One region of the Lentzea sp. NPDC051213 genome, then DNA from elsewhere that is predicted to be linked to it. Evidence: riboswitches for the same ligand, from Rfam matches in the RefSeq annotation. Region 1 holds a riboswitch; the other holds the start of a gene.
What was found. Region 1 has a riboswitch for cobalamin ahead of metE (5-methyltetrahydropteroyltriglutamate--homocysteine S-methyltransferase). Riboswitches for the same ligand answer to the same signal wherever they lie in the genome.
Positions count from the first base shown of each region.

Region 2: it holds a riboswitch for cobalamin, as region 1 does, so the genes downstream of both, ACIA8G_RS14265 (FecCD family ABC transporter permease) here and metE (5-methyltetrahydropteroyltriglutamate--homocysteine S-methyltransferase) in region 1, are expected to answer to the same signal.

Region 1 covers NZ_JBITEX010000001.1:770,048-777,603, forward strand. The annotation lists gene ACIA8G_RS03485 (TetR/AcrR family transcriptional regulator) at 1-311, shown strand, start outside; gene ACIA8G_RS03490 (NPP1 family protein) at 312-1,058, opposite strand; gene metE (5-methyltetrahydropteroyltriglutamate--homocysteine S-methyltransferase) at 1,218-3,443, opposite strand; cobalamin riboswitch at 3,551-3,752, opposite strand; gene ACIA8G_RS03500 (TetR/AcrR family transcriptional regulator) at 3,751-4,311, opposite strand; gene ACIA8G_RS03505 (enoyl-CoA hydratase/isomerase family protein) at 4,391-5,131, shown strand; gene ACIA8G_RS03510 (AMP-binding protein) at 5,124-6,500, shown strand; gene ACIA8G_RS03515 (acyl-CoA thioesterase) at 6,497-6,886, shown strand; gene ACIA8G_RS03520 (amidohydrolase) at 6,883-7,556, shown strand, end outside.
Region 2 covers NZ_JBITEX010000003.1:163,443-170,998, reverse strand. The annotation lists gene ACIA8G_RS14285 (S8 family serine peptidase) at 1-1,083, shown strand, start outside; gene ACIA8G_RS14280 (3-isopropylmalate dehydrogenase) at 1,378-2,415, shown strand; gene ACIA8G_RS14275 (YciI family protein) at 2,472-2,891, opposite strand; gene ACIA8G_RS14270 (hypothetical protein) at 3,010-3,543, opposite strand; cobalamin riboswitch at 3,568-3,705, shown strand; gene ACIA8G_RS14265 (FecCD family ABC transporter permease) at 3,741-4,763, shown strand; gene ACIA8G_RS14260 (ABC transporter ATP-binding protein) at 4,763-5,503, shown strand; gene ACIA8G_RS14255 (ABC transporter substrate-binding protein) at 5,500-6,480, shown strand; gene cimA (citramalate synthase) at 6,703-7,556, shown strand, end outside.

The sequences.
Region 1 (7,556 bases):
GCCGCATCGCCTCGGCGGGCCGGTTGACGGTCCCGGTCGAGCAGGCTGCGCAGTTCGTGCACGCGGCGGGGATGGGCGTGGTGCTGTCGTTGATCGCGACGCCGGAGGCGGAACGGGACCTGGAGCTGATCACGTTCTCGCGCGAGCAGGTGATCAGGGCGATCACGTCGGACACGTCACCGGACGGGCCGACCGACATCCCCAGTCGTGCGATCGCGCTCAGGGTCGCACTCGAAGAGGACCCGCCCCTGATGCTGTCTCCAGCGGAACGGGTCCTCCTGGCCGAGTGGCTCGATCGCGTCGCTAAATGATCACGCGTTCGGGTCGAACGCGATCCCGGCCGGCTTGGCCTGGCCGAGGTTGTAGTTGAACGCGCTGTCCTTGATCGCCAGCGACGCGCTGCCGAAGTTCGCGTTCACCAGGGTGTCGCGCACCCCGGCCGGGAAGCGGTCCCAGCTGACCAGGTCGGGGTACTGGTACACCCCGTAGTGGTTCTCCGCCTGCTCGTTGTAATTCGCGAGCCGGAAGCAGTGCGTGCTGGCGCCGTCCTTGTGGTAAATGATCTTCGGGTGGGTGCCTTCCCACTGCACGTTGCCGCGCGGGTGGGTCTTGTACTTGCCGTGCTCGGACGTCGAGACGTACTGAGCCACGTCGTTCTGCACCCACACGACCACGTGCTCGATGTCGTGGCGGTGACCGCAGCAGTCCCAGCCCGGCACGGCCTGGTCCTTCTCGAAGTACAGGTCGTACAGGTAGGCGCACCAGCCGTTGTTGCACTTGCTGCGGCTGTAGGAGTTGGTGTTGTCCAGATCGGACTGGTCGTGGCAGTTGCCGTTGAGCGCGCCCGAGTTCTTCAGGCCCGGCGCCACCTGTCCGGACGGCGAGATCGCCGGGGTGGGGTAGCAGCCGTCACCGTCGTAGTCGAACGCCGGCTGCCACTTGCCGTCCTCCGCCGCGTAGTTGGCGGGGATGGCCTGCGGTGGATCGGCGAGTGCGATTCCGGGGAACAGCGCGGTGATCAGGAGCGCGCCGGCCAGCGCGGGTAGGAGTTTCCTCAACAGAGGCCTCGATTCCGGGAGCAGGGAGCGGAGAGGCGTGCGAGGCAGAAGGTGGTACATGAACCACGTTCGCGTCTAGGTGGTTCGCCAAATCTTTGCCAGACCGGGAAATTCACAACCCCGAGACGGAATCGATCACGTCCCGGGGTCGCGCTCTCATCAGCCCAGGTCGGCACGCATGCGCAGCGTCGCCGCGACCAGGTTTCGCAATGCCGGCTCCACCTCGGCGTAACCGCGGGTTTTGAGGCCGCAGTCCGGGTTCACCCACAAACGTTCACCTGGCACCGCGCGCACTGCTTCGGTGAGCAGCGAAACGATGTCGTCCTCGTTCGGGACCAGCGGCGAGTGGATGTCGTAGACGCCGGGACCGATGCCGCGCGGGAAGTCGAGGCCCTCCAGAATCTCCATCTTGGACCGTGCGGCCTCGATGGTCGTCACGTCGGCGTCGAGGTCGGAGATCGCGCCGATCACCTCGCCGAACTCCGAGTAGCACAGGTGCGTGTGGATCTGCGTGGCCGGCGTGGCACCCGCGGTGGCGAGCCGGAACGCGCCGACGGACCACTCGATGTAGGCCGGTTGGTCCTTCTGGCGCAACGGAAGGAGCTCGCGCAGCGCCGGTTCGTCCACCTGGATCACCCGGATACCGGCGGCTTCGAGGTCGCGGATCTCGTCCCGCAGCGCCAGCGCGACCTGGGCCGCGGTGTCGGCCAGCGGCTGGTCGTCGCGGACGAACGACCACGCCAGGATCGTCACCGGGCCTGTCAGCATGCCCTTGACCGGCTTGGCCGTCAGCGACTGCGCGTAGGTGCTCCACGGCACCGTCATCGGCTTCGGCCGTGACACGTCACCGTGGATGATCGGCGGCCGCACGCACCGCGAGCCGTAGGACTGCACCCAGCCGAACTGCGTGCTGGCGAAGCCGTCCAGGTGTTCGGCGAAGTACTGGACCATGTCGTTGCGCTCGGGCTCGCCGTGCACCAGCACGTCCAGGCCGATGTCCTCCTGCAGATCGATCACGCGAGCGATCTCGTCCCGCATCCGCTGCACGTACTCGTCCTCGGTGATCTCCCCGCTGCGCACGGCCGCGCGCGCCTTGCGGATGTCGCCGGTCTGCGGGAACGAGCCGATCGTCGTGGTCGCGAGCGGCGGCAGGCCGAGCCGGGCCTGCTGGGCGGCGGCACGGTCCTCGTACGGCGCACGGGAACGGTGCTCCGGCCGCAACGACTCGATGCGCGCCCGCACGTGGTCATCACGCCGTGGCGACGGCACGGTTCGTTTGGCCTCATCGGCCCACGCGCCGTCCGCGCCGTTGCGCAGCGCCTTACCGAGCAGCACGACCTCGCGGACCTTCTGCCGTGCGAAGGCCAGTCGTGCCTGCACGTCCGGCTCGAGATTCTCGGCGTCCAGGTCGTACGGCACGTGCAGCAGCGTGGACGAGGTCGACACGACGACCTCGCGCGCGGAACCCAGCAGGGACGCGGCCTTCGCCAGTGCCGCGTGCAGGTCGGTGCGCCAGACGTTGCGACCGTCGACGAGACCGGCCACCAACGTCTTGTCGCGCAACGCGGGCACGGCGACCGAGGTGTCCGGCGCGCTGACCAGGTCGATGCCGATCGCCTCGACCTGCGACTCGGCCAGGATCGGCAGCGCCGGGCCCAGATCGCCGTAGTAGCCGGTCACCAGCAGCTTCGGCCGGCCGGGCAGGCCGCTCAACGTGCGATACGTGCGGCGCAACGCGTTGAGCTCGGCCGGTGTGCGGTCGGCGGCGAACGCCGGTTCGTCGAGCTGCACCCACTCCACGCCCTCGGCACGCAGCCGGCCGAGGAGCTCGGTGTAGGCCTCCAGCAGCCGGTCCAGCAGCGCCAGCGGTTCGAAACCGGCCTGGGCCGGCTTGGCCAGCAGCAGGAACGTCACCGGGCCGAGCAGCACCGGCCGGGTCGTGACGCCGAGCTCGCGGGCCTCGCGGTACTCCGCGATCGGCTTGTCGCCGGCCAGCCGGAACTCCGTGTCCGGTCCCAGTTCCGGCACCAGGTAGTGGTAGTTCGTGTCGAACCACTTGGTCAGCTCGAGCGCGGTGGCGCCGTCACGGCCCCGCGCGGCGGCGAAGTAGGTGTCCAGTTCGGACAGTCCAAGGTCGCGGAACCGTTGCGGGATGGCGTCGAACAGGAACGCCGTGTCGAGCACCTGGTCGTAGAACGAGAACGTGTTGCCCGGCACCGAGTCCAGTTCGGACAGCTCGGTCCAGGTGTCGGCGCGGAGTCGCCGCGCGGTCCGCCGCAGGGCGGCTTCGTCGATCTTGCCGGCCCAGTACTGCTCGACCGCGCGTTTCAGCTCGCGCTTCGGGCCGATGCGGGGATAACCGAAAACAGTGCTGCCAATGGTCACAGGCTCTCTCCTCGCGAGCGTGCGGAAGCACCGGAGACACGCGCGCAGGGCAGCACAGAAGCTGCGCCCGTTGGCCCGCCCGAGAGGCTCCGGAGCACCGCGCACCTGGTGGCGCGCGGACCGGCGGCAGGTCTTCGGACTCGTGGGCGCAGATCTTGTCCCTACCGGCCGTCGCTTCCCAGATCTGGCAGACCCAGTGCGTATGACGGCTTTCGTTCCCACTCACCGCTGCGGGGCAGTCCCGGATTCGCACCGGGTTCCCTTTTGCTCCACCGGACGAACCGGTGAACCGCTGGCAGGACCGAGACTAGCGGGCCGCACCGAGCATGCCCAGCGCCATGCCCGCGTATTGCATGGTGAGATCACTCAACTTGACCGGCCCTGCAGGCGAATACCAGCGCGATACGCCGCTGCACATCTCCAGCAGGGCCAGGCGGGCGACGTTCGGTTCCGCGACCGTCAGCTGTCGCGCCTTGATCCCCTCGCTGATCGCGTCCTGCCAGAACTGCTCGTACCGGTCGCGCAAGGCGACGATCTCCGCGCGGCGTTCCCCGGTCAGGGCACGCATCTCACCGTCCACGACGAGGGTTTCGCGCGGCTTCTCGGCGTGCGCCTGGACGTGCATCCGCACCAGCGCGATCAGTCGCTCACGTGGATCGCCGGTGATCTGCTCGGCCGCGGCGATCAACGCGGTGAGGCTGGCGCGCATGATCGCGGCGAGCAGGTCTTCCTTGGTGCCCATGTAGTGGTAGAGCGTCGCCGACGAGAGGCCGGCGGCCTGGGCGAGGTCGCGGATGCCGGTGCCGTGGAACCCGCGCTCGGCGAACAACGCCACCGCCGCCTCGCGGACCCGTTCCTCAGTCGACATCACTCGCCCTCTCCCTTGACCGGCACGGTAGCGCGACCTTACCGTCGGACTCAATCGATCGATCGATCGAAGGGGAGAGATGACCGTCGACTACTCGTGTGCCGAGGGCATCGCGCAGGTGCACCTGAACCGCCCGGAACGGCTGAACGCCGTGGTACCGGCGCTGGTGGAGGACCTGCTGGGTGCGTTCGCCGCCGCCCGGCTCGACGAGGCGCGGGTGGTGGTGCTGGCGGGACGCGGCAGGGCGTTCTGCGCCGGGCACGACCTGAAGGAGCCGGTGCCGGCCGAGACGGTCACGCAGACACGGGCCAGGCTGGACCGCATCCAGGACGTCACGCGCGCGATCCGCGCGTTTCCCGGTGTGGTGATCGCCGCGGTGCACGGGTACGCGCTCGGTGCGGGCTGCGAGTTCGCGCTCGGGTGCGATCTGGTGGTGGCGCACGAGGACGCGCGCTTCGGGTTCCCCGAGGTCAGCGTCGGGCTGAGCGTCACCGGCGGGATCTCGGGCCTGCTGCCGCGGATGGTCGGGTTGCCGCGCGCCAAGGAACTGCTCCTGCTGGGCGAGCGGATTCCCGCTGCCCGCGCCTGCGAGTTGGGACTGGTCAACCGGGTCAGCTCCGACCACGAAAAGACCGCGCTGGAACTGGCCGGGTACATCGCCGCGCAGCCGCCGGTCGCGGTGTCGCTGGCCAAACGGGTGCTGGATCTCGGTGCGGACTCGTCGCTCGAGGCTGCCCTGGAGACCGAGGTCGACCACGCGATCCTGACCAGCCTGTCCGGTGAGGGTGACGCGCCGCGAGAGGGGTTCGGCCGTGGCTGACCTGATCACCGCGCTGAAATCCGCTGCCGCGCGCTGGCCGAAGCGGCTCGCCTGGACGTTCGATCCGGGCGGCTCGTTCACGTTCGCCGAGATCGATGCGCTGTCCGACGGGTACGCGCAGGCGTTGCGGGACAAGGGGATCCGGGCGGGCGACCGGGTCGGTCTGATGCTGCGGAACGTGCCGGAGTTCCCGCTGGTCTGGTTCGCGCTGATCAAGCTCGGCGCCACGACCGTGCCGGTCAACGTCAAGTACCGCTCGGTCGACGCCGAGCACGTGCTGTCGACCTCCGAAGCGGTCGCCGTGGTGAGCACGGAGGAGTTCGGGCCGTTGCTCGACGGCCGGGTCGTGCACCACGTCGAGGATCTCAAGCCGGTCGACGGGTTCGTGCAGGAACCGGTGTCCGCGCCGGTGAACCTGCAGTTCACCTCGGGCACCACGGGCAAGCCCAAGGCGTGCGTGCTGTCGCACTCCTACTGGATGACGCTCGGCGGCAGCCTCGTCGAGGAGTTTCCCCGGCTGAGCTCCGACGACGTGATGCTGACCGCGCAACCGTTCTACTACATCGATCCACAGTGGAACGTCGTCGCGGCGCTGCTCGCCGGTGCACATCTCGTTGTGCTGGACGGCTTTCACCCGTCGACGTTCTGGGAGAAGGTCCGCGAGCACCGCGTCACCTACTTCTACTGCCTCGGCGCGATGCCGACGTTGTTGCTGCGGATGCCACCCGACCCGCTGGATCGCTCGCACCAGGTGCGGGTCGTGCAGGCCTCCGCGATCCCGCCTGCACTGCACGCTGAACTGGAAGAACGCTGGGGCGTGGGCTGGTTCGAGGCGTACGGCATGACCGAGACCGGCGCTGACCTGCGGATCACCGCGGACGACCACGACCGGTTCGTCGGCACCGGGTGCCTTGGGCGTCCCGCGGCACATCGCGAGGCGAAGATCGTCGACGGCGAGTTGTGGCTGCGCGGCCCCGGCATGATGGACGGCTACCTCGGGCAGCCTTCGCCTTTTCTGGACGGCTGGTTCCGCACCGGCGACCTGGCGCGGATCGAGGACGGCCGGGTCTACCACCTGGGCCGGATCAAGGACATGATCCGGCGCAGCGGCGAGAACGTGGCCGCGCACGAGGTCGAGGAAGTGCTGATGAGCCATCCCGAGGTGCGGCTCGCGGCCGTGGTCGGCGTGCCGGACGAGATCCGCGGCGAGGAGGTCAAGGCGTTCGTCGTGGGCTCCGTGTCGCCGGACGAGCTGGCCTCCTTCTGCGCGGAACGGCTGGCGTCGTTCAAGGTGCCGCGGTTCTGGGAGTTCCGGGACGACCTGCCGCGCACCCCGTCCGAGCGCGTCGCGAAGGAGCAACTGCGGTGAGCTTCCGCTGGGACAGCCCGGTCTTCTTCGACGAACTCGATCTCAACGGCACCCTGCACAACTCACGCTTCGCCGTGCACGTTGAGCGCGCGCAGTCGGCGTTGTTCGAGGACCTGGGCCTCGGGTGGTCGTCGTACGCCGACCGCGACCCCGACCTGAACTACGTGGTGCGCGAACTGCACGTGGAGTTCCACGCCGCGTTCACCGCACCCGGCCCGCTGCCGGTGGAGATCACCGCCGACCACCTCGGCACCACCAGCGCGCGGTACGGCTTCCGGTGCGGCCACTACGCCTCGGGCTACCGGGTGATCGTGAAGGTCGACGCCGACGGCCGTCCGGCGCCGTGGAGCGACTGGTACCGCAAGGCGTTCGAGGAGCTCGCATGATCAAGGCGGATCTGCTGCTGACGAACGCGGAGTTCGTGACCCTCGACGGCCCGGCCTCCGCGCTGGCCGTGCTGGGCGACCGAATCGTGGCGCTGGAAGAGGTTCCGGCCCGCGAGGTCGTCGACCTGGGCGGCGCGGTCGTCACCCCGGGATTCCACGACGCCCACAACCACATGGCGTGGTTCGGCCTCACGCTGTCCGAAGTGGACTGCCGGGTCTCCGGCCTGGACGAGCTGTACGCGGCGGTCGAAGCCGCCCCGGAAGGCGAGTGGGTCGTCGGTTTCGGCTACGACCAGAACAAGTGCGGCGGCCACCCGACCCGTGAGGGCTTGGACCGCGTCGCCCGCGGCCGCAAGGTGTGGATCAAGCACACGTCCGGCCACATGTGCGTGGTCAACTCGCCCGTGCTGGAGGCGTTGGGGATCTCGGAGAAGGCGGTCGAAGTCTCCGGCGGCCTGGTCGTCACGGACGCGGCCGGCCGCCCGACCGGCCTGCTCCAGGAACAGGCCCAGCAGCTGGTGAACCCGCTCGTGCTCCCGTACCCGGTGGACACGCTGGTCGACGCGATCGACCGCGCCGGCCGGGTGTACCTGGCCGAGGGCGTCACGAGCTGCGTCGAGGCGGGCATCGGCGGCGGCTGGATCGGCAAGTCCCCGGTCGAGCTGGAGGC
Region 2 (7,556 bases), on a different contig from region 1:
AAGGTCACCCTGAAGATCGACGACCCCAAGGCGCTGCGCAAGACGGTCGACTCGACCGTCGCGCCGACGCAGCTCGACACGCCGCGTCAGTTCCTCGCGGACGCCTCCGGTCGCGTGACGCTCACGCCGACCGCCGGTGCCACGGTTCCGCTGCGCCTGTCGGTCTACGCGGCGCCGAAGCCGGTCGCGGACATCAACACCGCGGACAGCCTCCGCTTCCGCGGCAACGACAAGCAGGCGGTCCTCAACCTGACCGGCCGCGGCGTCGACCAGGGCACGGGCACGCAGGCCTACCGCTCGCTGGTCAGCGTCCTCGAACTGCAGGCCCAGTCGCCGAAGCTGCGTGACTGCCGCAAGAACGTCACCGAGAACTGCGCGCTCAACGAGACCGCCAAGGGCGGCGACCTGCGTTACGTCGGCGCGGCCTCCACGGCCCCGCTCGCCAAGGCCCAGGGCAAGCCGGAGGAGTCGCTGCTCGCGTTCGGTGTCGCGACGTGGGGCAACTGGTACAACCTCGGCATGAACACCATCCCGTTCGTCGACATCGACGTGGATGGTGACGGGACCGCGGACTTCGAGACGTTCGCGACCCGCCTGACCGACACCGATCTGCTGGTCGCGACGACGATCGACCTCAAGACGGAGAAGGAAGTCGACATCCAGGCGGTCAACGGCCAGTTCGGCGATGTGGACACGAACACCGCCGACACCAACGTCGTGGTCCTGCCGGTGCTGCTCACGGCACTGGGCATCGACCCGGCGAAGGACACGTCGCGGATCTCGTACGTCGTCGGCACCGGCGGCTACTACGCGGCGCCGGGCAACGCGAACAAGCTGGTCGACGTCATCGACCGCAACCTGTCCTTCGACCCGCTCAAGCCGGGTCTGTGGGTGCAGGGCGGCGGCGACGCGGCGCTGTCCTACGTCGCCAAGCCGGGCACCGCGCTCGTGGTGAACCGGGACGAGGCGGCGCTGAAGGCAGACAAGTCCGAGGGCCTGCTGGTGCTCAACCACCACAACGCCAACGGCGATCGCGCGTCGGTCGTCACGGTCCGCTCAAGTGGACGAGGCTCCGCCTACTAGCAGCGTCTCCTCCGACGTTTCCTGACGTCACGCGGGGGCCCCGCGTTACCCCAGAGGTAACGCGGGGCCCCCGCGTTACTTTTGTGAGCAGGGGCCGTCACCCCTTGACGCGACAGCTGTACTGCGGTCGAGTGACACACGAAAGTGGGTAATGGGCCGTGTGGGTGTCCCGCAGTACGGGAGAGAACACCCCGAAGGGGTGTCCGGCATGCGGCGAGTGGCGGCGTTGCCGGTAGCCTTTCGCGAAGGAAAGTAGTCCCACTAATTGGGGACTGACACCTGGGAGGTGTGTGGATGCGGCTCGCAGTGATCCCAGGAGACGGGATCGGGCCCGAGGTCATCGCTGAGGCCCTGAAGGTCCTCGGCGAGGTCGTTCCGGCGGCCGAGATCACTCGCTACGACCTCGGCGCGGCGCGCTGGCACGCCACGGGAGAGTTGTTGCCCGAGTCGGTGCTCGGTGAGCTCCGCCAGCACGACGCGATCCTGCTCGGCGCGGTGGGCGATCCGTCGGTGCCGAGCGGAATTCTGGAGCGCGGTCTGCTCCTGCGTCTGCGCTTCGAACTCGACCACCACGTGAACCTCCGCCCCGCTCGTCTCTACCCCGGAGTCCGCAGCCCGCTCGCGGACCCGCCGGAGATCGACATGGTGGTGGTCCGCGAGGGCACCGAGGGCCCGTACGCGGGCAACGGCGGTCTGCTCCGCAAGGACACACCGCACGAGATCGCCACCGAGGTCTCGATCAACACGTCGTTCGGCGTGGAGCGCGTCGTCCGCGACGCCTTCGCCCGCGCGTCACTCCGCCCGCGCCGACACCTGACGCTGGTGCACAAGACGAACGTCCTCACGCACGCCGGCTCGTTGTGGTCGCGCGTCGTCGAGGAGGTCTCGTTGCAGCACCCGGACGTGACGGTGGCGTACCAGCACGTGGACGCGGCGACGATCCACCTGGTCACCGACCCCGGCCGGTACGACGTGATCGTGACGGACAACCTGTTCGGCGACATCCTGACCGACCTGGCCGCCGCCGTCACGGGCGGAATCGGCCTGGCCGCGTCGGGCAACATGGACGTGACGCGGCGCAACCCGTCGATGTTCGAGCCGGTGCACGGTTCCGCACCGGACATCGCGGGCCAGGGCATCGCGGACCCGACGGCCGCCGTGCTGTCGGTGGCACTGCTGCTCGACCACCTCGGCGAGCACGAGTCGTCCCGCCGGATCGAGGCCTCCGTGGCCTTCGATCTGGCGACCCGTGACCACCAGTCGCCTGGCCAGACCTACGCCATCGGTGACCGGCTCGCGGCGCTCGTTTCGTCGAACGTGCGCACGGGCTGAGGTTTCTTCGCACGTACCAAGGCCCGGCCGGGAGACTCCGGCCGGGCCTTGGTGTTTCAGAGCTGGCCGGTGGACTCACGCCACGCCCGCTCCTTCTTGATCCACTCGTTGTCCTGCGGGAACTCGTCGATCGTGGGAACGCGGCGGATCTCGGTCTTGAAGCCGGGCCCGGTCATCGGTGCGCGCTTGGCCCACTCGATCGCCTCTTCCTTGGAGGCGACGTTGATGATGTAGAAGCCGTTGAACAGCTCCTTGGTCTCGCCGTACGGGCCGTCCGTGACGACCGGCGGCTCGGTGGAGAAGTCGACGACCACGCCCTCGGAGGGGTCGGAGAGGCCTTCCGCGGCCAGCAACACGCCCGCGCGGATCATGTCGTCGTTGTACCGGCCGACCGTCTCCAGCATCTTCTCGAAGTCGAACTCGCCCATGTTCGCGAAGGCCTCGTCGGTCGCGCGCCAGATCATCATGAACTTCATGGTGTGTCTCCCTGCGTTCCGGGGGCCGCGTCAGGCCCTTGGCATCCACAGGTCGAACGGGCCGCATGCCGAATCGACAGCACACCCCGGAAGTTTTCGAACTTTCTTCCTTCGCAGATCACGCCAGCCACAGGACGAGGACGGCCAGCAGGAGCCAGTGCTGGGCGGCGACCACCACCGCCCGCCGGGACGGCCTGACCAGACGGGAGATCCCGAGGCTGAGCGGCACGAACAGCATGCCCACGACGAAGTAGGTCAGCGACAGCACCCAGAGGTCGATGATCGGGTTGATCTCGACCGGGATGTCCTGGTTGGACGTGACGAACAACGTGCTCATGAAGGTGACCAGGAGCAGGCCCAGGTAGACGGCCAGGTCGCGGCGCCAGAGGAACACCGGTAGCGGCGCGACCGCGATCGCCCAGCCGGTCAGCGCCTGAGGCAGCGACGCGCAGGCCACGGGCGTGCAGTAGATCCGCTCCAGCGCGTGGGCGATCGGCATGTGCCCGAAGCTGCCGGCGCTGACGCCCACGCAGATCATGACCAGCGCGATCCAGGCCGCGGTGGTCTCGTCCTTGAAGATCGTCGCCGCCGGGGTGCCGTGCTCGCGCCTCAACCGCTCGCGCCTCAACTGTCTTCGGGTACCGAGGTCCATGTCACCTAGACGACCTCGGTGGCGATTTTGTGCACAAGCGCGGGTTACAGTGCGGACGTCGTGCACGGGGGAAGTCCGGTCGAAATCCGGCGCTGACCCGCAACGGTAGGTCCCCATCACCGGGGGCGAGCCCGAATACCCGCACACGGCTGTCCAACAAGCTCCGACTCCTGCCGTGGATTGCGGGAAGGGACCAAGTGATCGCGAAGATCAGCGCGCTCGTCGGCGTGCTCGCCATCAGCATCGTGGCGGGCGTTGCGCTCGGGCCTGTCAGCATTCCGTTCGGGCAGACAGCCGAACTCCTGCACGCCGCCATCGCCGGCGGGGTGATTCCGGCGGACCTCGCCGGGCAGTACCACATCGTCTGGGACATCCGGCTGCCTCGCGTGCTGCTCGCCGCCGTGGTCGGGGCCGGGCTCGCCGCCGTCGGCGTGGCCATGCAGGCGATGGTGCGCAACGCGTTGGCCGACCCGTACGTGCTCGGCATCTCCTCGGGTGCGAGCGTGGGGGCGATCGCCGTGGCGACGCTCGGGGTGTTCTCCTCGCTCGGGGTCTACGCGATGTCGTTCGGCGCGTTCGTGACCGCGCTGGCGGCGAGCGTGCTCGTCTACCTCACCGCACGCACGAACCGCGGACTAACGCCGCTGAAGCTGGTGCTGACCGGCACCGCGCTCGGCTACGGGTTCTCCGCCGTCGCGATGCTGCTCGTCTTCCAGGCGCCGCGCGGTGACGCCTCGCGCGCCGCCATGCTGTGGCTGCTCGGCAGTCTGGGCGGGGCCAGTTGGCAGTCGTTGCCCGTGGCCGCGCTGGTGACCGCACTCGGCATCGCCTACCTGCTGACCAAGGCGCGGCCTCTCAACGCGTTGGCGATGGGGGACGAGACCGCGACCACGCTAGGCGTGCCCGTGCAACGCCTGCGCACCCACCTGTTCCTCATCACCGCCGCCATGACCGGTGTGCTGGTCGCGGTCAGCGGCGCCGTCGGGTTCGTCGGGCTGATGCTTCCGCACCTGACGCGCATGGTCGTGGGCGCGGATCACCGCAAGGTGCTGCCGCTGGTGCCGCTCGCGGGCGCCAGCTTCCTGGTCTGGGTGGACGTCGCGGCACGCCTGCTGGCGGCACCGGAAGAGCTGCCGCTGGGCGTGATCACCGCCGCGCTCGGGGTGCCCTGTTTCGTGTTCCTCATGCGCCGCAAGGCCTACGTCTTCGGAGGACGCTGATGCTGGTCGAACTGCGCGGCGTGACCGTCAAGGGCATCGTCGAGGACATCACCTTCCGCGCGGAGAACGAGGTCGTCGGCATCGTCGGCCCCAACGGCAGCGGCAAGTCGACCACGCTGCGCTGCGTCTACCGGGCGCTGAAGCCGACCGGGGGAGCCGTGCTGGTCGGCGGCGAGAACGTCCACAAGCGACTGAACGTCGCCAGGGACCTGGCCGCCCTCACCCAGGAGTCGCAGGTCGAGTTCGACTTCACGGTCGCCGAGGTCGTGGAGATGGGCAGGTTGCCGCACGAGCGCGACCCGGCGAGGGACGTGCGCGTCTGCGCCGAGGCACTGGCCACAGTGGACGCCTCGCACCTGGCGGGCAGGAGCTTCCTCAGCCTGTCCGGCGGCGAGCGCCAGCGCGTGCTCATCGCCAGGGCCCTCGCGCAGGAACCGAACGTGCTCGTGCTCGACGAGCCCACCAACCACCTCGACATCCGCCACCAGATCGACGTGCTGCGCCTGACGCGCGATCTCGGCAGGACCGTCATCACCGTGCTGCACGACCTCAACCTCGCGGCGTCCTACTGCGACACGTTGTACGTGCTCGACGAAGGACGGCTCGTCGCCGGCGGCACCCCGCACGAGGTCCTCACCCCGGAACTGATCGCCAAGGTCTTCCACGTCACCGCGCACGTCGTCACCCACCCCACCACGGGAGTTCCCCAGCTCCTGTTCGACCAGGAGGTCACCCCTTGAGAACCGCCCTCGCCGTCGCCACCCTGCTGCTCGTCACGGGCTGCGGCGCCACGGTCGCGCAGGACACCTCGAAGTCCGACCCGGTGACCGTCAAGAACTGCGGCCAGGACGTCACGTTCGACAAGGTGCCGTCCAAAGTGGTCACCAACGACACCGGCATCACCGAGCTGATGTTCGCGCTGGGCCTCAAGGACCGCATGGCCGGGTACGTGGTGGACGGCACCGACACCGTCGACGTCCGCACGTCTCCGTGGAAGGCCGACTTCGACAGTGTGAAGCACCTGTCCGACAAGATCTCCAAAGAGGTCGTGCAGGGCGCCAACGCCGACTTCGTGTTCGCCGGCTGGAACTACGGTTTCAGCGAGAGCACCGGCTTCACCCCGGACGCGCTCAAGCAGCTCGGCATCCCGACGTACCTGCTCACCGAGGCGTGCCGCAACGGCGTCGGCAAGCGGCGCGGCATCATGCCCGCGCTCGACGCCCTCTACACCGACCTGCGCAACCTCGGGAAGATCTTCCGGGTCGAGGCGAAGGCCGAGGAGCTGATCAAGGGCTACCAGCGGCAGATCGAGGACGCGGGCAAGCTCATGGCGGGCAAGCCGCGGCCGAAGGTGTTCCTCTACGACAGCGGGCAGGACCAGCCGTTCACGTCGGGCAAGAACGCGGCGCCTCAGGACGTGATCGCGAAGGCCGGCGGCGACAACATCTTCGCCGACCTCGACGACAGCTGGACCACGGTCAACTGGGAGACCGTCGTGCAGCGCGATCCGGACGTCGTGCTGATCGTGGACTACGCCGACGGTGAGGCGAACACGCCCGCGCAGAAGCAGGCGTTCCTGGAGGGCTTCGCCGGGCTGGCGAACTCCCCGGCGATCAAGAACAAGCGCTTCTTCGCTCTCCCGTACGCCGCGTTGGTCGAGTCGCCGCGCAACCCGGCCTCGATCGAGGCCTTCGCCAAGTACCTCGCCGGCGTATGAGATTCAGTACTGCCAGGCGTGCGGCAGTACTGAGCGTGACCAGATAGTGGGAGATTTCCTCCCGGCACTTGGTACGTCGTGCTGAGCTGTGGCAGCATCCGCGTCATGGCTCAGCACCTCGCCATCATTATCGACGAGCGCGTCGGGTAGTGCCCCTCTGGCACCCGACGCGCAGACCTCTCGCATCCCGCGGGGGGTCTTTTTGTTTGTCCTGATGAGGAGATGACCGAGATGGCCGGCCCTGTTGACGACTTCCACGTCTACGACACGACGTTGCGCGACGGCGCGCAGCGTGAGGGCATTTCCTACTCCGTCACGGACAAGCTCGCGGTCGCGCGCCTGCTGGACGGGCTCGGCGTCGGGTTCATCGAGGGCGGCTGGCCCGGCGCACTGCCCAAGGACACGGAGTTCTTCGCCAAGGCGGCAGCGGGCGAACTGGAGCTCAAGCACGCCGAGCTGGTCGCGTTCGGCGCGACCCGCAAGGCCGGGGTCAAGGTGGAAGACGACCCGCAGGTCAAAGCATTGCTGGACGCGCAGACACCGGTCGTGACGCTGGTGGCCAAGTCGGACCTGCGGCACATCGAACGCGCACTGCGCACCGACGCCGACGAGAACCTGCGGATGGTGCGCGACACCGTCCGGTTCCTCGTCGAGCACGGCAGGCGCGTCTTCCTCGACGCGGAGCACTTCTTCGACGGGTACGCGCTCTCCCCGGACACCAGCCTCAGGGTGCTGGAGTCCGCTGTGGAGGGTGGCGCGGACGTGGTCGTGCTGTGCGACACGAACGGCGGCCAGCTGCCGCTGGGTCTGGCGGAGACGGTCGCCGAGGTCGTGGAGAAGACCGGTTTCCGAGTAGGAATCCACTGCCAGGACGACACGTCCTGCGCCGTGGCGAACACCCTCGCGGCCGTTCAGGCGGGCGCGACGCACGTCCAGTGCACCGCCAACGGATACGGCGAGCGAGCAGGCAACGCAGACCTGTTCGCCGTCGTGGGAAACCTCGTGACCAAGCTCGGCATGGAGGTGCTCCCGACCGGAGCGCTGGCCGAGCTCACCCGCGTCTCCCATGCGTTGGC